2 regions of the Barrientosiimonas humi genome follow, and region 1 is predicted to be linked to the other one. Evidence: predicted binding sites of a transcription regulator. Region 1 holds the regulator's gene; the other holds the start of a gene.

Evidence for each region. The regulator LexA, encoded in region 1, represses DNA repair genes until DNA is damaged. The targets are predictions, from matches to a motif close to TCGAACANNTGTTCGA.
Region 2: FB554_RS16145 (HNH endonuclease signature motif containing protein) is a predicted target of LexA. The motif match lies at 1,840-1,855, and genes of this name have one in related genera.

The regions. Positions count from the first base shown of each region.
Region 1 is NZ_VFOK01000001.1:919,381-927,964, reverse strand. Features, by position in the region: gene FB554_RS04370 (vitamin B12-dependent ribonucleotide reductase) at 400-3,297, opposite strand; gene nrdR (transcriptional regulator NrdR) at 3,353-3,898, opposite strand; gene FB554_RS04360 (LysM peptidoglycan-binding domain-containing protein) at 4,258-4,653, opposite strand; gene lexA (transcriptional repressor LexA) at 4,949-5,665, shown strand; gene FB554_RS04350 (NAD-dependent protein deacetylase) at 5,691-6,551, opposite strand; gene FB554_RS04345 (LysR family transcriptional regulator) at 6,592-7,536, shown strand; gene FB554_RS04340 (ComEC/Rec2 family competence protein) at 7,603-8,584, opposite strand, start outside.
Region 2 is NZ_VFOK01000002.1:77,114-85,697, reverse strand. Features, by position in the region: gene FB554_RS16165 (AEC family transporter) at 1-100, opposite strand, end outside; tRNA gene FB554_RS16160 (tRNA-Gly) at 206-279, shown strand; gene FB554_RS16155 (hypothetical protein) at 342-812, opposite strand; gene FB554_RS16150 (superoxide dismutase) at 947-1,573, opposite strand; gene FB554_RS16145 (HNH endonuclease signature motif containing protein) at 1,891-3,273, shown strand; gene FB554_RS16140 (DUF4166 domain-containing protein) at 3,292-3,969, opposite strand; gene FB554_RS16135 (SRPBCC family protein) at 3,966-4,607, opposite strand; gene FB554_RS16130 (Fur family transcriptional regulator) at 4,618-5,076, opposite strand; gene FB554_RS16125 (GNAT family N-acetyltransferase) at 5,185-5,646, shown strand; gene FB554_RS16120 (GNAT family N-acetyltransferase) at 5,718-6,275, shown strand; gene FB554_RS16115 (GNAT family N-acetyltransferase) at 6,272-6,781, shown strand; gene FB554_RS16110 (SDR family NAD(P)-dependent oxidoreductase) at 6,792-7,583, opposite strand; gene FB554_RS16105 (aldehyde dehydrogenase family protein) at 7,620-8,584, opposite strand, start outside.

The DNA of each region.
Region 1 (8,584 bases):
GTACGCCCGCACGGTCCACCGCCGAACCGTGCGCCCCACCGCACTCCCCGGCGGTCCTCCGCCAGGTCGTGACTCCCCCGTCTTCCCGGTCCACCGCCGAACCGTGCGCCCCACCGCACCCCCCGGCGGACCACCGCCAGGTCGTGACTCCCCCGTCTTCCCGGACCACCGCCGCACCGTGCGCCCCACCGCACCTCTCAGCGGACCACCGCGCAAGCGTGACCAAGCCCCGTACGCCCGCACGGACCACCGCCGAACCGTGCGCCCCACCGCACCCTCCGGCGGACCACCGCCGAACCGTGCACCCCACCGCACTCCCGGCGGACATGGGTCGGCCCCGGCACGCGGGGTGCGTGCCGGGGCCGGCCGGGCGGGACCGCGCGGGGCGCGGTCGCGGCGTCAGCTGCAGCCGCTGGTGGAGCCGCAGCCCTCGCAGACGTAGCAGGAACCGGCGGGGCGCATCTTCGTGCCGCAGGTCATGCACATCGGGGCGTCGGCCGCCTTGCCCTGGAACTTCTCCATCAGCTCGGCCGAGGAGTGGATCTCGGAGGAGACCTCACGCACGTCGGCCGCGCCGGAGCCGGACTTCACGTCGTCTGCCTCGACGTCGGCCTGCTCGGCCTCGGCCTTCTTGACCGCCGGCGCCGCCGACTGGGAGTAGCCCTCGAGCTCGTCGGCCACGTCGTCGCCGGAGTCGCTCTCGCTGGTGGCCTCGGCGAACGAACCGGTCTCGAGCTGGCGCGCCCGCTCCTCGGCGGAGTGGATGCCCATGAACGAGCGGGTCTCGAAGTCGAGGTGGTCCAGCGCCAGGCGACGGAAGACGTAGTCCATGATCGACTGCGCCATCCGCACGTCCGGGTCGTCGGTCAGGCCGGCCGGCTCGAACCGCATGTTCGTGAACTTCTCGACGTACGTCTCCAGCGGCACGCCGTACTGCAGCGCCACCGAGATCGCCAGCGAGAAGGCGTCCATCATCCCGGCGAGGGTGGAGCCCTGCTTGCCGAGCTTGAGGAAGATCTCGCCGAGCTCGCCGTCGTCGTACCGGCTGGCGGTGAGGTAGCCCTCGGCGCCACCCACGGCGAACGAGGTCACCTGGCTGCTGCGGCGCTTGGGCATCCGCTTGCGGACCGGGCGGTACTCGACGACCTTCTCGAGCACGGGCTCCTCGGTGGCGGCCGGCTTGTCCTGCTTCTTGCCGTCGGACAGCGGCTGGCCGACCTTGCAGTTGTCGCGGTAGACCGCGAGCGCCTTGAGGCCGAGCTTCCAGCCCTCGAGGTGCACCTCGGCGATGTCCTCGACGGTGGCGGTCTCGGGCAGGTTGACGGTCTTGGAGATCGCGCCGGACAGGAACGGCTGGCAGGCCGCCATCATCCGCACGTGGCCCATGGGCGTGATCGCCCGCTCGCCCATCGCGCAGTCGAAGACCTCGTAGTGCTCGGTCTTCAGCCCCGGGGCGTCGATGACGTGACCCTTCTCGGCGATGTGCTCGACGATCGCCTCGATCTGCTCCGGCTGGTAGCCGAGCTTCTTCAGGGCGCGCGGGATGGTCTGGTTGACGATCTGCATCGACCCGCCGCCGACGAGCTTCTTGAACTTCACCAGCGAGAAGTCGGGCTCGATGCCGGTGGTGTCGCAGTCCATCATGAAGCCGATGGTCCCGGTGGGCGCGAGCACCGACGCCTGGGCGTTGCGGAAGCCGTTGCGCTCACCGAGGGAGATCACGTCGGCCCACGCCTTGGTGGCCGCGGCGTGGATGCCGGAGTCCATCGCGTCGAGCGTGCGCACCTGGTCGTTGGCGGCCTGGTGCTTGCGCATGACGCGGCGGTGCGCCTCGGCGTTGCGGGCGAACCCGGCGTACGGGCCGACCACGCCGGCGATCTCGGCGGAACGCTTGTAGGCGGCACCGGTGAGCAGCGAGGTGATCGCGGCGGCGAGGCTGCGGCCGCCCTCGGACTCGTAGCCGTGACCGGTCGCCATGAGCAGCGCGCCGAGGTTGGCGTAGCCGATACCCAGCTGGCGGTAGTCGCGGGTCGTGTCGCCGATCGCCTCGGTCGGGAAGTCGGCGAAGCAGATCGAGATGTCCATCGCGGTGATGACCAGCTCGGCGACCTTCTGGAAGGTCTCGGTGTCGAACGTGTCGTCGTCCTTGAGGAACTTCAGCAGGTTCAGGCTCGCCAGGTTGCACGAGGAGTTGTCGAGCGACATGTACTCCGAGCACGGGTTGGACGCGGTGATGCGGCCGGTCTCGGGGTTGGTGTGCCAGGCGTTGATGGTGTCGTCGTACTGGACGCCCGGGTCGGCGCACTCCCACGCGGCCTGGTTGAGCTTGCCGAACAGCTCGCGGGCGTCGACCTGCTCGATGACCTCACCCGTGCCGCGGGCGCGCAGGCCGAAGGAGGTCCCCTCCTCGACCGCGCGCATGAACTCGTCGCTCACGCGGACGGAGTTGTTGGCGTTCTGGTACTGGACGGAGGTGATGTCCTTGCCGCCGAGGTCCATGTCGAAGCCGGCGTCGCGCAGCGCGCGGATCTTGTCCTCCTCGCGCGCCTTGGTCTCGATGAACTCCTCGATGTCGGGGTGGTCGACGTCGAGCACGACCATCTTGGCGGCGCGGCGGGTGGCGCCACCGGACTTGATGGTGCCGGCGCTGGCGTCGGCGCCGCGCATGAAGGAGACCGGACCCGAGGCGGTGCCGCCGGAGGACAGCAGCTCCTTGGACGAGCGGATGCGGGAGAGGTTGAGGCCGGCACCGGAGCCGCCCTTGAAGATGAACCCCTCCTCCTTGTACCAGTTGAGGATCGAGTCCATCGAGTCGTCGACCGACAGGATGAAGCACGCCGAGACCTGCTGCGGGCTCTTGGTGCCCACGTTGAACCACACCGGGGAGTTGAACGAGAACACCTGGTGCAGCAGGGCGTAGGTGAGCTCGTGCTCGAAGACGTCGGCGTCGTCGTCGGAGGCGAAGTAGCCGTGCTCCTTGCCGGCCTTGACGTAGGTCAGCACGACGCGGTCGATGAGCTGCTTCAGGCTGCGCTCGCGCGCGTCGGTGCCGAGCGCACCGCGGAAGTACTTCGTCGTGACGATGGTCGAGGCGTTGAGCGACCAGAAGTCGGGGAACTCCACGCCGCGCTGCTCGAAGATGGTCTCGCCGGTCTTCCAGTTCTGCTGGACGACATCACGCGACTCCCAGGTCACCTCGTCATAGGGGTGGACGCCCGGGGTCGTGTAGATGCGCTCGATCTTCAGGCCCTTGTTCTTGCGACGGGCCCTGGATCCAGCGCTGGTCGTCTCGGTCATGACAGCTCCTCCGGTGGGTGTCTTGTGCTCGGCAGGTTTCTTCGGGGGGTGGTGCTCAGGTGCTGGCGGTCTCATCGTCGCCGCCACCACCGACAGGCCCCGTCGACGAGGTCGACGCGGGGCGCTCGGCCCGGTCGGGCTCGACGCCCGCGGCCTCGCGCTCGGCACGCAGCAGCGTGATGGCGGTCTCGAAGTCGTCGGTGGACTCGAAGGCCTGGTAGACGCTGGCGAAGCGCAGGTAGGCCACCTCGTCCAGCGCGCGCAGCGGCCCCAGGATCTCCAGCCCGACGTCGTGCGCGTCGATCTCGGCCAGCCCCTGGGAGCGGATGCTCTCCTCGACCTGCTGCGCCAGCAGCGCCAGGTCGTCGTCGGAGACCGGTCGGCCCTGGCAGGCCTTGCGGACCCCGGCCAGCACCTTGCCGCGGGCGAACGGCTCGCTCGCCCCCGAGCGCTTGACCACGGTCAGGCTCGCGGTCTCCAGGGTGCTGAACCGCTTGCCGCAGGCCGGGCACTGGCGGCGCCGCTTGATGCTGGTGCCGTCCTCGGACGTACGACTGTCGACGACTCGGGAGTCGTCGTGGCGGCAGAACGGGCAGTGCATCGGGCACCTCCTTCGCGCGGTTCGATCGGGTCCGGGAGGGCGCTCCACGAGGCCGGTTCGGGGGAAAACCTGGGGACGGACGGTGGAAAACCGGCCTCCGGCTGTGGATGTCCTTGTGGACTAGATGTGGAGAACTTACACGGCTGTAACTACTAGATATAGGGAGGTTAGGACGCTTTGGCCCGACGCGCAAGGCCGCGCCGCGGCGGCCTGCGTGTCGCTCACCACGTCACCCGCGCACCACCCGCTCAGGCGCCCGGAACGGCGGGAGAAGTGGACGTGGCCGGTGACGGAGGAGCCCGTCACCGGCCACGAGATCGAGGCTGTCGCCGCGCTCGGGCGACTGACCTGCACCCTGCTCAGGGCGCCGGGATCACCAGCTGCTGACCGCTGGAGACCTGCAGGGAGTTGAGGCCGTTGGCCACCTGGATCTGGGCGACGGCCGTGCCGACCGGGACGCCGGGAAGGTGGGCACGGGCCAGGTCGGACAGGGTCTCCCCGGAGCTCACGGTGACGACCTGCTGGGCCTGCGCTCCCCCAGCGGTCGCGCTGATGGCCGCGCCGACCAGGATCGCCAGGACGACCACGGCGAGGGCCAGCGCGCGGCGGCCGCGGCGGGTGAGCCGGAAGGCCGCGGGGCGGGCTTCCTGCTGGGGCAGCGGCGGCACGACTCGCAGGTGCCGGCGCCGCGCGGGCTGGGCGGACCCGAACCGCGGGTGCGGGGCGATGGCCGGCGTGACGGTGGCGGCGCTCATGTCTTCCTCCAAGGACGGTGACGAACTCGACGAACAAGTGTGCGATGGAACGTCTGTACGATGTATAGCACGGACGTTCGAACGGCTCAAGGCCTCGCGCGGCCGGCTCGGCCGGGAGACCCCGCCGACACGCGTCGTACAGGTGTTTGAAACCTGCTGCGGGTCTTCATAGGCTGTTCGCACAGTCACCAAGACAAGCAGCGACCACCGACAGCCCCTCGCCGACGACGACCGGTCCGGCGCCAGCGGGCACCGTCACCGGCCGCGGCGCGACGCGGAACGAGGACCGAAACCCATGGCCAAGATCCACGAGATGCCCGAACCCGACGGGCAGGCCCTGACCACGCGTCAGCGCAAGGTGCTCGAGGTGATCCGCAACTCGGTCGACCGCCGCGGATACCCGCCGAGCATGCGCGAGATCGGCGACGCCGTCGGCCTGACCTCACCCAGCTCGGTGGCCCACCAGCTGACGATGCTCGAGCGCAAGGGATACCTGCGCCGTGACCCGATGCGCCCGCGCGCCATCGAGGTGATCGCCCCCGGGCAGAGCAAGCGCGAGCGCGGTTATCGCGGCCGCTCGGTGAGCCAGGCGAGCGAGAGCCTGGTCGACGAGACCGGCCTGCACGACGACCACCCCGAGGCCGAGTACGTCCCGGTCGTCGGCCGCATCGCCGCGGGTGGCCCGATCCTTGCCGAGGAGGTCGTCGAGGACGTCTTCCCCCTCCCCCGCCAGATCGTCGGCGAGGGTGACATGTTCCTGCTCAAGGTGGTCGGCGACTCGATGGTCGACGCGGCCATCTGCGACGGCGACTGGGTGGTCGTGCGGCAGCAGCCGACCGCCAGCAACGGCGACATCGTGGCCGCGATGCTCGACAACGAGGCGACCGTCAAGACCTTCAAGCGCACCAAGGGCAAGGTCTGGCTGATGCCGCACAACGAGGCCTACGAGCCGATCGACGGCAGCGACGCCACCATCCTCGGCAAGGTCACCGCGGTCCTGCGCCGCGTCTGACCGCCGGGCCTACCCGGCGCGGGCTCTACGCCGCGACCGCCTCGACGAGCCTGCGCAGGGTCGGCCCCAGCGGGGCGTCCACCTTCACGTCGATCAGGTCGTCGGCCCGGGTGACGCCGTGGGTGATCGCGGCGACCGGGATGCCCTCGCGGGCCGCGTGCCGGGCGAAGCGGTAGCCCGACATGACCATCAGCGACGAGCCCAGCACCAGCAGCGCCCGGGACCGGTCGACCGCCTCGAAGCACGCGTCGACCACCGGCCGCACGACCGACTCGCCGAACATCACGACGTCGGGCTTGAGCCGGTCCGACCGGCAGACCACGCACGCGGCGATCCGGAAGCCGGCCACCTGCTCGTCGGTGAGCACGACGTCGCCGTCGGGCCGGACCTGACCGCTGATCTCCCGGTCGAAGTGCGGGTTCGCCCCGGCGAGCCACTCGTCGACGACCTCGCGGGCGTACCGCTCCCCGCAGTCGGCGCAGACGACGAACGACAACGACCCGTGCAGCTCGGTGACGTCGCGCGCGCCCGCCTGCTGGTGCAGCCCGTCGACGTTCTGGGTGATGACCGCGCCGACCAGGCCGAGGTCCTGTAGCCGCGCGACCGCGCGGTGCCCGTCGTTCGGCTCGGCCGCGGCGAACCTCGGCCAGCCTGTGTACGCCCGCGCCCAGTAGCGCTGTCGCGCCGCCGGGCTCCGGAGCAGCTCGGACACGGTCATGGGGGTCACGCGCCGCTCGCCGTCGGCGCCGCGGTAGGCCGGGATGCCCGACTCGGTGGAGATGCCGGCGCCGGTCAGCACGCACACGTCGCCGCCGCGCACCAGCCGGACGAGCTCGTCCCACAGGCCCGGCGCCAGGGCCGGGTCAGGGGTGGTGGAGGTCAGCACCCGACCAGTATCCGTCAGCGAGAACGTAGGATCCGGAGGCATGATCGACGCCGCTGGGCTGCGCGTGATGCGCGCCATCGCCGAAGAGGGCAGCTTCACCGCGGCGGCCGCGTCGCTGGGCTACTCCCAGCCCGCCATCTCCCAGATGGTGCGCCGCCTCGAGGAACGCACCGGAACCGTGCTCGTCGAGCGCATCGGGCGCAGCGTGCGGCTCACCGAGGCCGGCGAGGTGCTCGCGCGGCACGCCGTGCCGGTGCTCACCGCGCTGGACCGGGCCGAGGGCGAGATCCGCGCCATCGCGGGGCTGCAGTCGGGGCGGGTGCGTCTCACCGCGTTCCCGTCGGCCGCCTCGACGCTGGTGCCGCAGGCCCTGGCGCTGGTCAAGCAGCGCTTCCCCGACGTGCGGGTCGCCTTCACCGAGGCCGAGCCGCCCGAGGCGCTGGCCTCGCTGCGCGCGGGCGACTGCGACGTGGCGGTGACGTTCGTCTACGACGGTGACACCCTGCCGCGCGGCGAGGACGACCTCGACCCGTTCTCGGTGCAGACGCTGCTCGAGGACGAGGTGCGCATCGTTCTCCCCCGCGACCACCCGCTGGCCGCGCAGGAGCGCGTCGACCTCGCCGACCTCGACGAGTCGGCCTGGATCGCCGGCTGCCCGCGCTGTCGCGGTCACCTGCTCTCGCTCGCGCAGCAGTCGGGCTTCGAGCCCGAGGTGGCCTTCGAGACCGAGGACTACGTCGCGGTGCTCGCGCTCGTGGCCGCGGGCCTCGGGGTGGCGCTCGTGCCCGAGCTGATCCTGCGCTCCACCAGCAACGACGGCGTGGTCGTGCGGCCGATGAACCCGCCCAACCGCCGCACCGTGCAGCTGGTGACCACCCCCGACCTCGCCCGCGTGCCCGCGGTGCAGGCGACCGTCGAGGCGCTCGCCGAGGCGGCCAAGCAGACCGGTTGCCGGCCCGACGTCGAGGCGGCGCCCGCGGGCTGAGGCCTCGCAGGGTGAGGCCCCGCCGGTCGAGCCCACGGGCCCGGCCCGGTCGCGGCGCCCGTCGCGTCATCGTCGGCTCACCACCGACCCGCGCCCCTCGCGCACCACGACCGCCAGGTCGCCCCCGCGGTCGGTGCGCACGGCGAGCGTCCCGGAGTCGCGCAGCGAGCCGAGCAGCCGCGGCGCCGGGTGCCCGTAGTCGTTGTCGGACCCCACGCTGATCAGCCCGTACGTCGCCCGCACCTGGCGCAGCAGCGCCGGGTCGTGGTTGGACGAGCCGTGGTGGGCCACCTTCATGGCCAGCACCGGGGTGGGGTCACCGAGGCGGGCCAGGGCTCGCCGCGTCTCGCGCTGCGCCTCCTGCTCGGCGTCGCCGAGCAGCAGCAGGCGTACGCCCGCGACGCGCACGTCGAGCACCACCGAGCCGTTGTTCTGCAGCGAACCGGTGCGGATGGTGCGGCCCGGCCACAGCACCGTGGCCTGCACCCGCCCCCAGGACAACCGGTCCCCGGCGCGCGCCTCGGTGAGCGGTACGCCGGCGGCGGCCGACGCGCGCACCACGAGCGGACCCACGGTCGGCTGCTCGGCGGCGCCGGAGTCCTCGGCGCGGACCGGGGTGGTGACGACCTCACCGACGCCGCGTCCGTCGAGCAGGGTCGGGAGGCCGGTGACGTGGTCGGCGTGCAGGTGGGTCAGGACGACGGCCTCGACGCGGCGCACGCCCAGGTCGTCGAGGCACCGGCCGACGGCGGCCTCGTCGGGTCCGGCGTCGATCACGAGCGCCCGGTCGGGGCCGGTGCGCAGCACCGCGGCGTCGCCCTGGCCCACGTCGCAGACGACGAGCACCCAGCCCGGGGGTGGCCAGCCCGGCTGCGGCAGCGGCCACACGGCCGCCGAGACCAGCAACGCGCAGGCCAGCACGACGACCGGGTGCCGGCGGCCGCGCACGACCAGCCGCGGGCCGGTGAGCAGGGCGAGCAGCACGAGCGCGGCCAGCAACAGCGCCCCGGGCGGACCCGCCGGCCAGGGCAGGTTGCCCCACGGCACC
Region 2 (8,584 bases), on a different contig from region 1:
TCACGCGGGCCTGGTCGTCCACGAGGCGGATGTGGGCGAGGAGCGCGCCGAGGGCGATGACCAGGCCGATCGTGGCGAATCCCTCGAGCACCGCTGTCACGAGTCACATGCTCTCGCCGGGCGAGTTCGGGAGTGCGGGCGGGTGTCGGTTAGACTCCGTGGCGCCGTGCCGTTGCAGACCGGTCCAGACCGGACGAGCGGCCGCGCGGGCGTAGTTCAATGGTAGAACATCAGCTTCCCAAGCTGAATACGCGAGTTCGATTCTCGTCGCCCGCTCCAGACAGCGAAAAGCCGCCGGCCCCAACGGGATCCGGCGGCTTTCGCGTGCTGCTGGCGCGGGGTCAGCCGCAGTGGAACGACTCACGGTTGTAGCTGTAGACCGTCCCGTCGTGCTCGGTGAGCGACACGGTGATGCCGATGCAGCGCCCGGCGGCGTTCTTCAGGTTCGACGCGCCCGCGTAGTTCGCGAACACGCCGCTGTCCTTGGCGCCGTCGTTGTAGTTGTAGGCGTAGCGGATGGCCGCGGTCATGTCGTGCGAGCCCCAGATGTTGTCGTTCAGGACCAGACAGTTCGTGCCACCGTTGCTGCTGCTGTAGTACAGCCGCCACTGCGCGGTCGAGTGCCGGGTCCCGTTGCTGCTGTAGAGCCGGCCCGAGTTGATCAGCGAACCGCTGCACGAGCTGCTGATGTAGCCGTTCGGCCCGGTGAAGCTGCTGTCGGCCTTGGCCCCGGGCGCCAGGGCGATCCCGGTGGCGGCGGCGCCGACGACAGCAGCTGCCGCGGCCGTACGACGAACGGTCTTGATCTTCATGGTGTTTCCCCCTTGTGCGGTGCACGACGGGCCCCCGCCCGTCTCGGCCCAACCTCCTGCGCGTCCGGCGCGAGGTCAAGGGGTGAGGCGGGTGAGGGCCCGTCTGCGAGAGATGTCTCTCCGGGGGTTGACGATCAGGCCGGGACGATGAGTCCGTTCGTCGCGGTGCGCGCGGCCTCGAACCGGCGGATGACGTCGGCCCAGTTGACGACGTTCCACCAGGCCTTGACGTAGTCGGCCTTGACGTTCTTGTAGTCGAGGTAGAACGCGTGCTCCCACATGTCCAGCATGAGCAGCGGGGTGAGGCCGACCGGCAGGTTGCCCTGGTGGTCGTACAGCTGGCAGATCAGCAGCTTCTGGCCCACCGAGTCCCAGGCGAGGATCGACCAGCCGGAGCCCTGGATGCCGAGCGCGTTGGCGGTGAAGTGCGAGCGGAACGCGTCGAACGAGCCGAACTGGTCGTCGAGCGCCTGCTGCAGCTCACCGTCGGGCTTGTCGCCGCCGTCGGGCGACATGTTCGGCCAGAACACCGAGTGGTTGACGTGCCCCGCGAGGTTGAACGCGAGGTTCTTCTCGAGCAGGTTGACCGTGCTCAGGTCGTCCTTGTCGCGCGCCTCCGCCATCTGCTCGATCGCGGTGTTCGCACCCTTGACGTAGGTCTCGTGGTGCTTGTCGTGGTGGAGCTCCATGATCTCGCCGCTGATGTGCGGGGCGAGCGCGTCGTAGTCGTAGGGCAGCTCGGGGAGCTGGTAGTCGGCCATGTGCACCTCCGGTTCGGATCGGCTACATGCGACTTTGTCGCATGTAGCCCAACCCTAGTCCGGGCCGCTGGAGGCCCCCGGGCCGGTGCCGACCGGTCGAGTACGCCGGCGCCGAGCCGGTCGCGTACGCCGGCACAAGCCGGTCGAGTAGGCCGAGGAACGAGGCCGTATCGAGACCCGGCACGGGCGACGCCGAACCCCGCGGATCTGTTGGCGTTCCGCGGCTCCGGGGGCCTGTCAGTGGTCGGTCGTAGCGTGCTCCTCAGTCGAACACCAGTTCGCCCGTCGTGGGGCGAGCGTCACCCGGGGAGGGGGGCATGGCGGTGAGCACAGCGACCAGCACGGCGAGCCGGCCGCGTGTCGCGGGCGGCGTCACCGTGGCGTCCACCCTGCACGAGCTGCACGCGGTGCTGGACGCGCTGGGTGACGAGCCCGGCCCGGGAGTGCTCGCCGATGCCGACGCGTTGGAGCGCGCGGTGGCCGAGACCGAGCGGCTGGCGCGGCGCGTGGCCTCTCTGAAGCTGCGGCTGGTGGCGTGCGCGAACCGGTCGAAGGTCGCCGCGCAGGGCGGGTTCTCCACCACGGGGGCCTGGCTGGCGCGGCAGACCAACAGCACCGGCGGCGCTGCGACCCGGGAGGCCGACCTCGCCGAGCAGCTCGACGAGCGGCTTCCCGCGACCGGCACCGCGATGTCCCAGGGCCGCGTCTCGCCCGAGCACGCGGGGGTGATCGCGTGGGCGATCACGCAGCTGCCCGAGGGGCTGTCGCCGGACCAGGTCGCACGGGTCGAGGAGTCGTTGGTGGGTGACGCGGCCCGGATGTCGGCGCCGAGACTGCGCACCGCGGCCAGGCGCGCCCTCTCGGTCGTCGAGCGCGACCAGCGCAAGGTCGATGAGCACGAAGACCGGGTCCTGCGCGACGAGGAGAGCTCGGCGCTGGACCGGTGCCGCCTCACGATGCACGACAACCACGACGGCACCGTCTCCGGGTCGTTCGTCGTGCCCCGCCTCGCCGGGGACATCCTGCGCAAGACCGTGCAACAGCTCGCCTCGCCCCGTCGCCAGCGCAACGCTGGCGACGCCGACGACGCCTTCGACCATGACGGTCACCAGGGCGGCAGCGCCCGCTCGGCCAGGAGCGTCGGCGCGCCCGGGGACAAGACCGTCACCTGGGCCGAGGTCGACTGGCCGCACCAGTACGGCCTGGCCTTCGCGCAGCTGCTCGAGCACCTGCCGACCGACCGGTTGCACGGCAAGGTCGCTGCCACCGTCGTGGTCACCATGACCCGGGAGCAGCTGCTCGCCGACCTCGCCGCGGCCGGCCTCGACACCGGGCACGACATCTCGTCCGGGGACGCGCGGCGGCTGGCGTGCGGGGCCGGGATCCTGCCCGCGGTGCTCGACGGGCCGTCCCTGCCGCTCGACCTGGGCCGCACGCGGCGGTTCTTCACCGAGGCGCAGCGCACCGCGCTGGCCACCCGATACTCCGCGTGCGCGGTCGACGGGTGCGACCGGCCCTACGCCTGGACCGAGCTGCACCACGAGACTCCCTACGCCGCCGGCGGTCCGACCGACCTTGCCCACGCCGTCCCGATGTGCGGCTGGCACCACCGCGCCTACCACCTGCCCGGCACCGAAGCCACGATCCGCACCCACGCCGGGACCGGCGTCAAGACCGTCCAGTTCCACCGGCGCACATAGGGATTGGCGCCGTTCGGCTCACAGGCGTGGATCCTCGCGACGGGGCTTCACCGAGGCCGGCACGCCCTCGTCACCGATCGCGGGCCAGGTGCAGGTGAACGTGCCGCGATAGCCCGCGAGCCGGCCGAACCGCCGGTTGCTGACGCTCACCTCGATGCGGAACCGCTCGATCGACTCGTCGTACCGCTCGTGCAGCACGGCCTGCCCGGTGAGCTGGTCAGGGAAGCGGAAGCGCAGCGGCCCCTCCTGGAACACCTGGTCGTGCGAGCGGATCGTCAGGCCGCCCTCGGGGGTGACCTCGAACGACAGCGGCGTCGCGAGGTGCTGGTGGGTGCCGAGGAAGTCGACGACCTGGTTGCGGCCGGGGTCGAGCACCATCTGGGCGTCGAAGCGCGCCCGCCGCGGCGGCACCTCGAACGTGCGGTTGAACGAGACCGTCTCGCGGCCGAGGGAGTCGACGTAGGGGTAGTTCTCGATCATGAACGGGATGTCGCGCCCCTGCACCGGCACGAGGATGTTGCGCCACGACCCCAGGCGCAGGAAGGGCAGCGTCCACGACGGCCCGTGCCACACCTCGTCCATCACGCCGCGACCGATGCACGCTTGCCCGCCGGCCACGCTGACACCGAACCGCTTGCGCATCATGGGGTGCAGCCGCTCGAAGTCGGGCCCCATCGCGGTCGCGAAGATGCTCACACCGCCACCTCGACGTGCTCGATCGTGCGGGGCGCGGTGCCTGACGTGCGGTCGGGCGGGGTGCGCAGGGCGCGCCGCGCGTGCGGCACGACCCGGTTCGACCCGAAGACGTACGCCTTCGCCGCCGCCCGGATCCCGTTGCGCTCCGGGGGTGTTCCCTCCTCCAGCCACAACCGCAGCCGGTCGAAGCTGAAGGCCGTGGCCCAGCCCATCGCCGGGCGGAAGGCGCGGTCGACCAGGCGGCCGACCGGGCCCCAGCGCGTGTCGTAGTCGAAGCCGGTGAGGAAGCGGACACCGTCCTCGGTCGGCACGTATCTCCAGTAGCCGCGGCCGATCCTGATGGGGGACAAGGGGTTTCGCGACCCGAAGCCCAGGGCGGAGGTGCGGGTTCCGTCGGGCCGCTCGGTCTCGCCGAGGGTGCGACCGACCCCGGCGACGGAGAACGGGCCCAGGCGGATGGCGTACCGAAACTCCTGCGGCTGCTGCGGATCGGGCCGCGGGAGGTAGCTGATCTCGGTGAAGCGCAGGTCCCACCGGGTGTGCTGGGCGGGGTCCTGCGTCAGCTCCCAGAGTCGCTCCATCGGGGCGCGCACGAGCGTCTCGACGTAGATCTGCTCGCCGTGGATCTGCCTGCCCATGCGCCCGGCCTCAGGCCTGCTGGTCCTGGGCGCACTCCTCGCAGGTGCCGAGCAGGGCTGCGTGGCGGGGGTCGATCTCGAACCCCGCTCTCTCGCGCACGGACTCGCGCAGCTGCTCCAGCTCGCTCACCGGGAGGTCGAAGAACCGCTCGCACGTCGTGCACTGCAGGTGCGTGTGGCCGTGGCTCTCGCCGGCGGGCGCGAGGTGATAGATCGTCGCGGAGCCCGGCACGTGGGTGTGGGTGAGGATGCCCAGCTCGGAGAGCGAGGTGAGGCTGCGATAGATCGTGGCGCGGTGCACCCCCGGCACCCGGCGGGCGACGGCCGTGGCGATCGACTCGGCGTCGAGGTGCTCGGCGGAGGAGTCGACGACCTCGAGCACGGCGGATCGGCCGGGTGTCACGCGCTCGCCCCGCTCGCGCAGCGCGGCGAGGGCCGCCGTCACCCGCTCGGAACGCCGCTCGATCATGGCCCCAGGGTATGCACCGGCGGCGCCCGCGTCAGGATCCCGTCGACCTGCGTCAAGACCGCGTCAAGCCCGGCCGCGGGCTCCCGCGCGCCTGGCAGCGTCCGGCAGGTGGACCTTCCCGTGCTGACGACTCCCCGACTGCGCCTGCTCCCGACCATGACCGGCCGACCGGGCGTCGGCCGCTGGCTCGCCCACGACGACCGCGGCCCCGTCGCGACCTGGGCGCTCGCCTGGCCGAGCCGCATCGACCAGGGCCGCGCCGGGGTCGAGGCGCAGCTGACCTGCGAGGTCGAGGGCCGGTGCCGGCTCGAGGGGTTGGCGAGCGAGGGCGCCGAGGCCGTGCTGGCGTACGCCTTCGCCACCCGCCGCCTGCTCCGCGTCTTCGCCGAGACCCCCGCCGACGACGACGCCGCCCGCGGTCTCGCCGAGCGGCTGGGCATGCGTTACGTGCGCGCGTTCCACCTGTGCCGGCCCGTCGAGGACGACGCCGACCCGTGCACGGTGGAGTACGCGATGACGTACGCCGAGTGGCACCTGGGCGCCCGGCCACCCGCTGCGCAGACGGGCTGAGCACGGTCGCGCGCACCGGGCGACCCGTGACCACTCACCGCCAGCCGCCGCCGGGTGGCAGCATCCGAGACATGCCTCTGCCACCGCTGCGCACCGACCGCCTGCGCCTCGACCCGCTCGGACCGGAGCACCTGGAGCAGCTCGTCGAGCTCGACAGCGACCCCGAGGTGCTGCGCTACCTGTTCGCGCGGCCGCGCACCCGCGCCGAGGTCGAGGAGTCGATGGTGCGCCGCACGAACCCGGCGCACCAGGAGCGTGGCATGGGCTACTGGGCCGGTTTCGCGGGCGAGGAGTTCATCGGGTGGTGGGCGCTGCTGCCGGTGGGCAAGCCACAGGAGGGCGACCCAGGTGACGGCGTGCTCGGCTATCGACTGATACGCCGCGCGTGGCGCCGCGGCTTCGCCAGCGAGGGCGCGCGCGAGGTGCTGCGCTACGGCTTCGCCGACCTCGGGCTGCCCCGCATCACCGCCGAGACGATGGCCGTCAACGCCGGCTCCCGCGCCGTGATGCGCTCGATCGGCATGACGCACTGGCGGTCCTACCTGCTCGACTTCGACGAGCCGGTGCCCGGCGCCGACGAGGGCGAGGTGCTGTACGCCATCAGCCGCTCCGCGTGGGAGCGTCAGTGAGCGGGGACGCGGGCACCGAGCCGGTCGTGCGGGTCATCACGTGCGAGACCCGAGACTCGCTCGCGGCCGCCGGTCGCCTGTTCGACCAGTACCGGCAGCACTACGGCATGCCCCGGGACAACGCCGAGCGAACGCTCGTCTGGCTCACCGAGATGGTCGAGTCACGGATGCTCACAGTGCTGACCGCGTCCGTGAACCCGTCGGCGCCTGTGCCGGTCGGCCTGGCCACCGCCCACGCCGTCCCCGCTTCCCTCGGGCGCGGTCGGTTCTGGCAGGTGCGCGACCTGTACGTGCGCCCCGATGCTCGCCGCCGGGGAGTCGCGGCTGCCCTGGTCGCCACGGTTCGGGACGCGGCGTCGGCCGCTGGAGCGAGTCGCCTGTCCTTGGTGACAGAGCACGACAATCACGCTGCCCTCGATCTCTACCGCCGCCTGGGATTCGTGACCGTAGAGGGGCTCACGACGCTCAGCCTCGACCTCGCCGCGCCACGCACCCTGGAGGAGTAGGGCTTCGCCGTCAGGTCGGTGGGGTGTAGCGGCCGTCGATGGCGGTCCAGCCGCCGTCGACGAACAGCTGCGAGCCGGTGACGAAGGACGACGCCTCGCTGGCGAGATAGACGACCGCACCGACCAGCTCGTCAGGGCGGGACCAGCGGCCGAGAGCGCTCTTGTCCGAATACGCCTGGCCCCATTCGGGATTCGCGCGGATCTGTTCGGTCAGTGGGGTCTCGACCACGCCCGGCGCGACGGCGTTGACGCGCACCCCGTCCGGCCCGAGCTCCGCGGCGGCGGTGCGCACCAGCTGCATCAGGCCCGCCTTCGTCGCGGCGTACGCCCCCTGCCCCGGCTCCACGGTCACCGCACGGATCGAGGTGAACGCGACGATGCTGCCGCTGCCGCGCTGCGCCATGCGCGCGCCGAACGCGCTGATCAGCTCGAAGCTGCTCCGGAGGTTGAGCGCCACGACCCGCTCGAACTCCTCGGGTGCGTAGTCGACCATCCGCTTGCGGATGTTGGTGGCCGCGGTGAGCACCAGCACGTCGACCGGGTCGAGCGCCTCCGCCGCTCGCGGGATCGCTTGCGGGGCAAGCACATCCAGCTCGTACGCCCTCGCCCCCTCGAGCGTCGACGTCACGTCCTGCGCGGCGGCCAGGTCGCGGTCGGCCACGACCACCTCGGCGCCGAACGCGACGAGTCCCGCGACCAGCTCGCGGCCGATGCCGCCGGCTCCGCCGACGACCACCGCCCGCTTGCCGGTGAGGTCGAACAGGTTGCGGTAGTCCAGATTGCTGTGGCCCGAGTCGTCCATCCCTGCTCCTTCACTCCGGTTCTTCACTCAGGCTCTTCACTCCGGCTCGCCCGGCCGGATCACGGCCATCCGAGTCACCGTGAGCTCCTCGATCGCGAACCGTGGGCCCTCGCGCCCGATGCCGGAGTCCTTGACCCCGCCGTACGGCATGACGTCGGACCGGAATCCGGGCACCTCGTTGATCACGACCCCTCCCGCCTCGATCTCCTCGATCGCCCGGAACGCGGTGGCGAGCGAGCGGGTGAAGACGCTGGCGTGCAGCCCGTAGCGAGACTCGTTGACGGCCTCGAGCGCGGCGTCCAGATCGGGCACGGCCCGCACCGCGACCACCGGGCCGAACACCTCCTCGTCCCAGACCCGTTGTCCCGCAGGCACGTCCACGAGCACGGTGGGCTCGATCGCCCTGCCGCGCGCCGCCCCGCCCGCGGCGATCTCGGCGCCAGCAGCAGCCGCGTCCTGGACCCAGCCCAGCACCCGGTCGGTCGACCGCGCGTCGATCAACGGCGCGACGCGGGTCGCCTCGTCGCGCGGGTCCCCGACCACGACCTGCGCCATCGCCGCACGCAGCAGCCGGACGAAGTCGTCGCGCACCGACTCCACCACGATCACCCGCTGCACGGAGATGCACGCCTGGCCGGAGGCGTAGTAGCCGCCCCGCACCACGGCTGCGGCCGCCGCGTCGAGGTCGGCGTCGTCGCTCACCACCAGCGCGGCGTTGGACCCGAGCTCGAGCAGCACCTTCGTGGGTGCCGCGGCCCGCGCGATCGCGTGCCCGACGGCGGCCGATCCGGTGAACGACACCGCCCCCACCCGCGGGTCGGTCGTCAGGGCGCGCCCCACCTCGGCGTCACCCGTCACGAGCTGCACGGCGGCCATCGGTGCACCGGCCCGCGCCAACGCCTCGCGGAACAGGTGCACCAGCCAGAGGGTCGAAAGCGGTGTGGGCTCAGCGGGTTTCGCGATCACCGGGCATCCCGCCGCGAGGGCCGGCGCGATCTTGT